One region of the Bacillus sp. EA-CB0995 genome, then DNA from elsewhere that is predicted to be linked to it. Evidence: riboswitches for the same ligand, from Rfam matches in the RefSeq annotation. Region 1 holds a riboswitch; each other region holds the start of a gene.
The links. Region 1 has a riboswitch for S-adenosylmethionine ahead of ACEWFJ_RS13635 (ABC transporter permease). Riboswitches for the same ligand answer to the same signal wherever they lie in the genome.

Region 1 (3,283 bases):
GAGCATAATAAGGGCCAAAAAGGCAATGCTCGGCACAGTCTGACCAATGTTCGCCATGTTTAAAAATACCCACTCCAGTCTACGAAACTTTTCTCTCGTTATGAAAATCCCAATTGGAACAGATATCAAAATAGCAAGCAAAGAAGACAATCCTACAAGCTGTAAATGTTGAGTAAGCAGCACAAGAAACTCATCCGGATAATCTACAATAAGCTGAAAATAGCCATTGTAATAAGCCCAACCCAAAAAACTGATAACTAAGGGAGTACAAATCCACTTGAAAAGATTAGAAAAGAATCGCTTTTTTTCATGTTTACGTTCCTTTCCTGTTGAATCATTTGAAATGTGCTGTAAAAATTGTTTAATGTCTGTGCTTTGTATAATTCCAATAGGCTGATTGTTGTCTCCTATAACAAGAACTTGCTCATATTTTGCGCTCAACATACGTGATAAAGTTTCTCTTAAATCTGTATGTATTGAAACTGTTAAATCTGCTGAAAGATGTCTTGTTTCTTGAAGGTATCCGGCTTTCGCTAAATCACTTACCGTATATAGACTAAGCTGTTTTAATGTTCGATCTTTCCCTAAAAAGTTGGCTACAAAGTCATTCTTAGGTGATTCCAGCAATTGTGCTGGAGTGCCATATTGTACTAATTCTCCCTCCTTTAAAATTGCAATGTAATCTCCTAATTTTATGGCTTCATCTAAATCGTGGCTCACAAATAAAATAGTTTTTTGAACTTGTTTTTGAATTTTTAAGAATTCATCTTGTAAACGAGCTCTTATAATGGGATCTAGTGCGCTAAATGGTTCATCCATTAACATAACGGGTGGGTTTACAGCCATTGCTCTTGCAATTCCGATACGTTGTTGCTGTCCGCCTGATAATTCGTAAGGATAACGTTTTCGGTACTCCTCGGGATTCAAACCAATGAGTTCCATCAATTCCGTATATCGGGCTTGTTTTCTTTTTTGTCCCATCCTAATAAATCAGGAATAACTGTAATATTTTGTTCAATAGTCATATTAGGGAACAATCCGTTATGCTGAATCACGTATCCAATATTGCGACGAAGCTCAATTTCATTAAACGAATGAATTTCTTTTCCGTTGATAAAAATCTTCCCATTTGAAAGAGGAACAAGACGATTAACCATTCTTAATAATGTGGTCTTTCCACATCCTGATGGTCCAAGTAAGACGACGATTTTCCCCTCAGGAACAGTCAAGTTAATATCATGAATGGCTGTTACGTCTGAATCATACGTTTTTGACACACCCTTAAACTCTATCAAACTGTACACCTCCAAATGATGATGGTTATTTATTTCGTAAATTCATAGGTGTTAATCTTCTCTGTAATAAGCCTAGAGAACTGTCTGCAATTAGTGCGAGAATAGAAATGAATAATGCACCGGTTAAAATCATCTCAGGGTGTGTTCGAGCAATCCCCTGATTAATTAAGACTCCTAATCCTCCAGCTCCAACAAAAGCTGAAATGGCTCCAATTCCGATATTTAAAACGACGGCTGTTCGAACACCAGCTAAAATAATAGGAAGGGCATTTGGAATTTCGACCATTCGTAGTCGTTCCCATTTATTCATGCCGATTCCAATCGCAGCATCACGAATGTGTGGATCGATGTTCTTGATGGCTACGTATGTATTGCGAATAATAGGAAGCTGTGAGTAGAGGACTAATGCAATAATAGCCGGTAAAAAGCCGATTCCTTGATTAATGATTGATAAAAGTGGCATCATAAGACCAAATAACGCAATACTTGGGATGGTCATAATAATATTAGCTATTTGAAGAACAGATTCTGCCAGCTCTTCATTTGTTGTAAGGAAAATTCCAATCGGCACCCCGATGGCGATAGCGATAAATAAAGAAAGTCCAACAAGCTGAAAGTGTTCCCATGTTAATATCATAACTTGATCTGAATTGTCTACGATGTACTGCCAAAGTTTTGTAATCCTATCCATACAATTCCTCCAATAAAAAACTCTTCTTATTTAAACATAAGAAGAGTTTTTTAGTCTGTAATCTCTTCTTATCTCTCAAGCTCATAAAACCTGCAGGAATTGGCACAGTTTTCTTATAGAAAGAACCTGTTGCCGAGGTATCAAAGGGCCTGTCCCTCCACCTCTCTTGATAAGAATGTATAAATTCATATTTAATTTAGACTAATACTATACTAAGCAGATATGAATTGTCAATATTTTTAATTAATTAAAATAATAATTAATATTTAAAATAATTTTAGGGTGAATGTGTTTTTTATGGTTCTGGTGCAAATACTTAGGAAAGATATAAAGAGGCGAAAAGTTTCCTAGTGGAATCTATTCTTAGGTAGCAATTCCAAATAGTTGATGGATGAACTTCACTTGATCTTGGACAGACTTGTCCAGTAAAACAAGTTGCTCTTTTTTTACCATATGCATAGCTTCTATTCCAGAAATAATGGATGTAGCTGTGCGAAAGGATTTCAATCCTAACATCGAACGAACTCGCTTTTTAATAAACCGATGATCTTGTTCCACTATGTTATTGAGATATTTCACTTGCCTTAGTTGGATGCCTTCAGGCATCTGCTTTTTTCTTTTAACTCTTGGATAGCGATAGGATAAGCTGGATTTTTATCAACGGTCACAACACGAGGTTTAGAAACATGAAAAGACCGCAAAGCTTTCTTGAAAAAGCGCTTTGCAGCCTTGTGGTCTCTTGTTTGGCTTAGATAAAAATCAATCGTATTTCCTTTCGAATCGACAGCTCGGTACAGATACATCCATTGACCTTTAACTTTTATATATGTTTCATCAACTCTCCAGGAGTCATTTGTTTGCTTGAGGTGACGACGAATTCGTTTGTCTAACTCAGACGCATAATGGTAGTGTGGACGATGGGTACACCACGCTCTTCCATCATTTCCACCAAATCACGAAAACTCAGATTGTACCGTAGGTACCATCTCACTGTAAGAAGGATAATTTCAGACTGATAATGTTTCCACTTGAACAAATTTTTCGTTTTCATACCGATGACACCCCTTTTTTAGAGTCATAGTATCAGCATGTCCAAGTTTGATAGATTTTTAGCACCATAACCAATTAAAGCAAGGGTAGGAGTGAGAACTTTGTACCCTTTGCTTTTTAAACAAATATTAGATTTTCCTAAACTCACCGATACCTCCTATACCCGGAAGGCCTGTACCTCCCGGATGGCCTTGCAATCCGAAGTTTGCCGGGGGAGGAGGATTCCCTGGATCATAATCGGAATGAC
Region 2 (3,283 bases), 1.0 Mb from region 1:
TAATAATGGCATTGTTGCAAGTTTTGCTTTCGCTAAGGCAACACCTGATAAATAATCTGGATAGCCAGGATCAGGAACGAGAATTGTATCGCCTGGATTTGTAAAACAAAGCGGTAATTCAACTAATCCAGCTTTTCCACCAAATAAAACAGCTACTTCGGTTTTGGGATTTAACTGTACATCGTATTCACGCTCATAAAACGTAGCGACAGCTTCTTTTAAGCTTTCATGCCCGCGAAATGGCGGATATTTATGATGAATTGGTTGTTCTGCTGCACGCTGTAGCGCTGCTACGATATGCGCTGGCGTTGGCTGATCTGGATTTCCTTGTCCTAAGTTAATAATATCATGACCAGCTTGCACGGCTTTGTTGACTTTTGTGACGAGCGAAGCAAAAAATTGTGTTGGTAATGATGTTAATGACTCAGAAGATTGAAAACGTTTCATACTTTCCACCTCTTTTGAAAGTTGTTACAATTCTAGTGACAAATAATATAATCTTTCCAACTTTTTGTAAAGAAAAAATAAAAGGGAGTAGGGAGAAATCAATGAAAATTGCTTGTATTCAAATGGATATTACTTTTGGGAATGTAGAAAAAAATATAGAACATGCCGAAAAAAATAAACGAAGCGATGAAGGAAAAGCCAGACGTTATTGTATTACCAGAGTTATGGACAACAGGGTATGATTTGGAACGTCTTCCTGAAATTGCTGACCCAGATGGGAAATACACGAAACAATTATTATCAAAGTGGGGTAAGCAAAATTGTGTGAATATTGTTGGAGGATCGATTGCTAAGCAGACAGAGAAAGGTGTTACAAATACAATGTATATTAGTAATCGAAGCGGGAAAATTGTGGCTGAATATAGTAAAGTGCACTTGTTTCAACTGATGGATGAGCATAAATATTTAATTGCTGGAAATAAAACGGGTCACTTTATATTAGATGATACGTCGTGTGCAGGAACAATTTGTTATGATATTCGTTTTCCAGAGTGGGTACGCGTTCATGCTGCACAGGGGGCAACAGTATTATTCGTTGTAGCCGAGTGGCCACTTGTTCGCTTAGCGCATTGGCGGTTATTACTTCAAGCAAGGGCGATTGAAAATCAATGTTATGTTGTGGCTTGCAATCGTGCTGGGCGTGATCTGAATAATGTATTTGCAGGCCATTCGCTTATTATTGATCCTTGGGGAGAAGTCGTGAATGAGGCAGATGAAACAGAAATGATTTTGTATGGAACATTAGATGAAAAGAAGATTTCTGAAGTGCGTAAAGGGATTCCTGTTTTTTTTGATCGCCGTCCAGAATTGTACATGTGAAAAAGTATTGACAAACAATTTTTATTCTTGGTATAGTCAACAACAGAAACTGAAAAATTCAGACAACTATATACTCTTATCAAGAGCAGGTGGAGGGATTTGGCCCGATGAAGCCCAGCAACCGACCGTAATACCATTGTGAAATGGGGCGCACAATTCGCGCCTAGTAAGGCACGGTGCTAATTCCAACAGAAAGAGAGACTTTCTGATAGATAAGAGGGGAGAAGTGAATCTTCAAACCTCTTTCGTCATCGAAAGGGGTTTTTCTTATGATGAAAAACCCCGATACATTAAGGGGGAATCAGAGTGGGGTACAAGCAATTAACAGAAGAAACAGCCGTTACATATGCGAAAGAACATGGTTATTTTTCAGAAAAGGCAGTTGTCACTTGTGAAGAAATTGGTGATGGGAATTTAAATTATGTGTTTCGTTTACATGATGGGAAGAAAGGATTGATTCTTAAGCAGGCTCTTCCATATGCAAAGGTAGTAGGAAAAAGTTGGCCGCTATCTTTACGCCGTGCAACGATTGAAAGTCGTGCATTGCAAATTTTTGCAAAATACGTACCAGAGTATGTGCCGAAAGTATACGGGCATGATGAAACATTAGCAATTATTGTTATGGAAGATTTATCAGCATTAACGATAACAAGAAACGGATTGATAAACGGGGAAGACTATCCGCTATTATCTCGGCATATCGGGCATTTTTTAGCTCATGTTCTTTTCTACACATCCGATTTTGGACTACAAGCAGAAGAAAAAAGAGTGCTAGATAGTAAGTTTGTAAACCCTGATTTATGTAAGATTACAGAGAATCTTGTATTTACTGATCCATTTGCAAACTATGAAACAAATAAGTATGAAGAAGAATTACAAGATGTTGTTGACGAACTTTGGTGTGATAAAAATTTGAAGTTACGAGTAGCGCAGTGTAAGTATAAATTTTTGACGCGAAAAGAAGCATTAATTCACGGTGATTTACATACTGGAAGTATATTTTCATCATCTTCAGAAACGAAAGTGATTGATCCAGAATTTGCGACATTTGGTCCATTTGGATTCGATTTAGGCCAATTGATTGCCAATTTATTATTAAATGCACTGTCACGTGAAGAAAACAAGCGCAACGTATTATTTTATCATATTGAGCAAACATGGAGCGTTTTCGTAGAAACATTTACGAAGTTATGGGTGCTCGAAGGCATAGAGCCGTATACGAAAGAAAAGCAATGGTTACCAATTGTACTAAACAATATTTTCACTGATGCAGTTGGATTTGTAGGATGTGAGATTATTCGCCGTACAATTGGGTTAGCGCATGTTGCAGATTTAGATGGGATTTCTCATAACGAAACAAGGTTACAGGCAAAAAGGCAGGCATTACGGTTAGGAAGAAAATTACTTCTACATAAAATAGAAAATGCGGATGCTCGTTTGTTCCGTATATTATTTAATTCTATTGTTTTTGAGAAGGAAGTGAAAGTATGAGTACAAGAGTGGCGGTACTTCGTTCTGTTAGTTAGAAGGGAAACTCCATCGCTCTTTTGAATTAAAAGAAATTGCCGACTATTATTGAATATAAGACATTAACTACAATTGAAGATGTTTAGAAAAGTATTGTTTTATTAGAGGTGCAAAGGGATTATAAAGTGGAAATCGCAAAGATATTTGGGAAAACAAAAATGATTTAGCTTGTTTTTATTTACCACTTTTTTGGAGTCTCTCTTACTTATAATAAGAAGGGAGGAGAGACTATGGAGGAATGGATATCGGTTATTGGCAATGTTGGCTTTCCAATTGTTGTTACGCTATACTTACTGCATAGAATTGAAAGTAAGTTAGATAGCGTTATCGTCGCGATTGAGAAGTTACCAAAGCAGATGCAAAGATATGAAGCTCCAAAATAAAGTGAAACTTCTATCAGTGGGGGGACCTCATCCCCCACTGATGGAAA
Region 3 (3,283 bases), 780 kb from region 1:
ATATCCGGACGATCGTATAATTTTTTAACACCCGGATGTGCTTCTTCTACCGTTTTATAGACAAGTAACGCCTCCTTTTCTTTATCAGGCGCATAAATCTCTTGAACTTGAATCACACCGTAAGTTACACCTTCTTTTACAAGCCGAACTTCTTCCCCCACTTTTAATTCCTTCGCTTTTTCTTCTGTTATAGGTAATGTAATTGGAATGCTCCATACATCTCCATCTGCTAATCGCATTGTTTCTACTACTGACACATAATCGTTCTTTCCTAAAAAGCCAGTAAGTGGGCTATATCCACCGATCGCAATGAGTTCTAAATCACTTAATGCGATTCCATCTAACTCAATTTCTTTTACGATATGTGCTGTTTCATATGTTTCATCAATTCGATTGACTAATATTTTTGTATCACTCATTTTCTTTTTCTCCTTCTATATCAAGTATTAACGAATAGTAGTCTTCATTGATAATGAAGACCACATTCTGTTTTCAACTTCCCGGCCCAGCGCCCATCTCGCGAATCTCCACCCTCTTGTACCTGCACGGTACATGTTTCACATCCGATGCTCGGATACCCAATATCATGGAGTGGGTTGTACGGCAAATTATGCTTGTATACATAGCGCCATACTTCTTTCCAAGTCCAATGAATAAGCGGACAAATTTTAACAGATTGAAAGCGATGATCTCGATTGACAAACTGCGTATGTTTTCGCGTTTCAGACTGTTCTCTTCTTAAGCCTGATATCCATGCCTTCCTACCTGTTAGCGCTTCTTCTAACGGCTTAATTTTCCTTAATTGACAACAAAGGTTTGGATTATGTTCCCATAATTTCTCACCATACTCTTTTGCTTGTTCCTCAAGTGTAAGTGCCGGCTGCTTTTCAATAATATTCAACTTAGGAAATCGTTCCCTGACTTTTTTGATCAAGTCATATGTTTCTTGAAAATGAACATTTGTATCTAAAAATACAATCTTTGCAGATGGATTTACTTGGTTAATCACGTGCAATAAAACCATTCCTTCTATCCCAAAGCTGCATGCATAAACAATATCGTCCTCATAATGTTCATACGCCCAGCGTACTGCTGCCAAAGCGCCTTTCGTTTCATCATCTTCCTGAAATGAAACAAAATTATCTTGCCACGTTTCGTACGTTAACATCGTTGTCCCCCCTCATAACACCCATATAAAAAGGCGGCCTTAACCTATAGAAATAGATTAGGGCCGCCTCTAGTTTTTCTAGTCAGCGTGCTTATTTTAAGCGTACTTTTTCACTTTTTTCAAGCTGAATCACTTTACCATCTTGCACAACAATTGTAATAGAACCATATTTCATATCAGTAAGCATAGATTGAATCTGACTTGCTACTTCTTCAAATTGTCCGCGCACTCCCACGAACAGCCCCCCTTTTTCATAAAAAAATCTTTCCCATTTCGAAAAGACTGTTCCGGTAACGTATCTACCTTATCTTCCAAAATGGATACCATTTTGCTGGAAGTAGCACCTTACTCCTATAAAGTAGGTTGCCGGGCTTCTTCGGGCCAGTTCCCTCCGCCACTCTTGATAAGAATTATATTTGTATTTTATCACAATTCTGATTTTTTTCAATCCTAGTTTTCCGATAAATTTTATGTTTTTTTGACAAAGAAGGAGTTGTTCACCTAAACAACTCCCACTTCAGCTAAGTAAGGACGCAGTCACACAAGTTCCTTTACACGTATGCGATCGTTCTCAATAATATTTTCATACGATTCTCTCTCCACAACAACTTGTGATTTTCCGTTTTTTGCAAACACAACTGCTGGGCGACGAATACGGTTATAATTATTTGCCATCGAATAACCATATGCCCCTGTACAAGAAATAGCTAAGAGATCACAAGAAACAACTTTTGGAAGCTCTACATCCCAAATGAGCATATCCCCACTTTCACAACATTTTCCCGCAATTGAAACAACCTCTTCGGCAGATTCATTCGCACGATTTGCTAGCAATGCTTCATAACGAGCTCCATAAAGTGCTGGACGAAGATTATCTGTCATACCTCCATCAACCGATACATATTTACGGATACCCGGAATATCTTTAATCGCTCCAACTGTATACAACGTTGTTCCTGCATCTCCAACAATACTACGGCCTGGTTCTACCCAAATTTCTGGAAGGGGGTATTCGCATACTGTAAACTGCTCACGTACCGCATCCGTCACAGCTTTCACATATTCACCAAGAGCAAGAGGTGTGTCCCCTTCCGTATAGCGAATTCCAAAACCGCCTCCTACATTTAATACTGGGGCTACATAGTTCATTTCTTTTCTCACTGTTTCCAAGAAGTTGCGAAGCACTTCAATTGCACGAATAAATCCTGCCGTCTCAAAAATTTGCGATCCGATATGAGAATGAATTCCTAATACACGATAGTTTGATTTTTCTAATGCACTTTTTACCGCTTGTGATGCATGCCCTGTTGAAATACCGAAACCAAACTTAGAATCATCTTGACCTGTTGTAATATATTCATGTGTATGCGCTTCTACTCCCGGCGTCACACGCAGCAAGATATTCACAACTTGCCCGTATTCTTTCGCTAAATCATGCAATACCTCTAGTTCAAAAAAATTATCTACAACAAAGCAGCCAATATTAGCTTCTAATGCCATTCTTATTTCTTCTTCTGTTTTATTATTACCATGAAAATGGATGCGCTCTGCTGGAAATCTCGCTTGCAACGCCGTATATAGTTCTCCGCTAGACACAACATCTAGTGACATATTTTCTTCGGCAGCTAACCTGCACATTTCCATGCACAAGAACGCTTTGCTTGCATATGCTACTTGATAAGAGAACCCACTTTCCCTAAAAGCACGATGAAATGCACGACATTTCTCTCGAATTGCTGCTTCATCGTAAACATAAAGTGGTGTCCCATATGCTCTTGTAAGTTCAGTAGCATCGCATCCTCCAATTTCTAAGTGTCCTTGTTCATTAATGCGGCTTGTGCCGTGTAAATACATGTGAATTCCTCCCTTGTTTTCGCAAAACCCTCTATTACATTTCTTATTTATTACTATTATTCCTAATTTAGATAAACAAAAAACGCGCGGAACAATGTTCACACGCGTTTCTTATTAGAAGAATTTATGTCGAAAAAATAAACGTATTGTTATTTTCTCAAATAAGAAACCGCATCAAACATCTCCTAATAGCTCTCCATAAGCAAAATACTTATGACAGTACTACATTTATTCAATGCAGTCCCAATATATGAATGAAGT

Region 2: another riboswitch for S-adenosylmethionine. It lies ahead of mtnK (S-methyl-5-thioribose kinase); the one in region 1 lies ahead of ACEWFJ_RS13635 (ABC transporter permease).
Region 3: another riboswitch for S-adenosylmethionine. It lies ahead of ACEWFJ_RS17570 (YezD family protein); the one in region 1 lies ahead of ACEWFJ_RS13635 (ABC transporter permease).

Annotation. Positions count from the first base shown of each region.
Region 1 is NZ_CP169269.1:2,618,929-2,622,211, forward strand. Features, by position in the region: gene ACEWFJ_RS13625 (ABC transporter permease subunit) at 1-981, opposite strand, end outside; gene ACEWFJ_RS13630 (ATP-binding cassette domain-containing protein) at 942-1,295, opposite strand; gene ACEWFJ_RS13635 (ABC transporter permease) at 1,321-1,986, opposite strand; SAM riboswitch class I at 2,052-2,162, opposite strand; partial or broken gene ACEWFJ_RS13640 (IS6 family transposase) at 2,350-3,037, opposite strand; gene ACEWFJ_RS13645 (hypothetical protein) at 3,194-3,283, opposite strand, start outside.
Region 2 is NZ_CP169269.1:1,601,292-1,604,574, forward strand. Features, by position in the region: partial or broken gene ACEWFJ_RS08465 (aminotransferase class I/II-fold pyridoxal phosphate-dependent enzyme) at 1-447, opposite strand, end outside; partial or broken gene ACEWFJ_RS08470 (carbon-nitrogen family hydrolase) at 462-1,326, shown strand; SAM riboswitch class I at 1,400-1,545, shown strand; gene mtnK (S-methyl-5-thioribose kinase) at 1,633-2,817, shown strand; gene ACEWFJ_RS08480 (YvrJ family protein) at 3,084-3,236, shown strand.
Region 3 is NZ_CP169269.1:3,397,085-3,400,367, forward strand. Features, by position in the region: gene sat (sulfate adenylyltransferase) at 1-419, opposite strand, end outside; gene ACEWFJ_RS17565 (phosphoadenylyl-sulfate reductase) at 464-1,168, opposite strand; gene ACEWFJ_RS17570 (YezD family protein) at 1,260-1,403, opposite strand; SAM riboswitch class I at 1,470-1,578, opposite strand; gene lysA (diaminopimelate decarboxylase) at 1,706-3,022, opposite strand; lysine riboswitch at 3,204-3,283, opposite strand, start outside.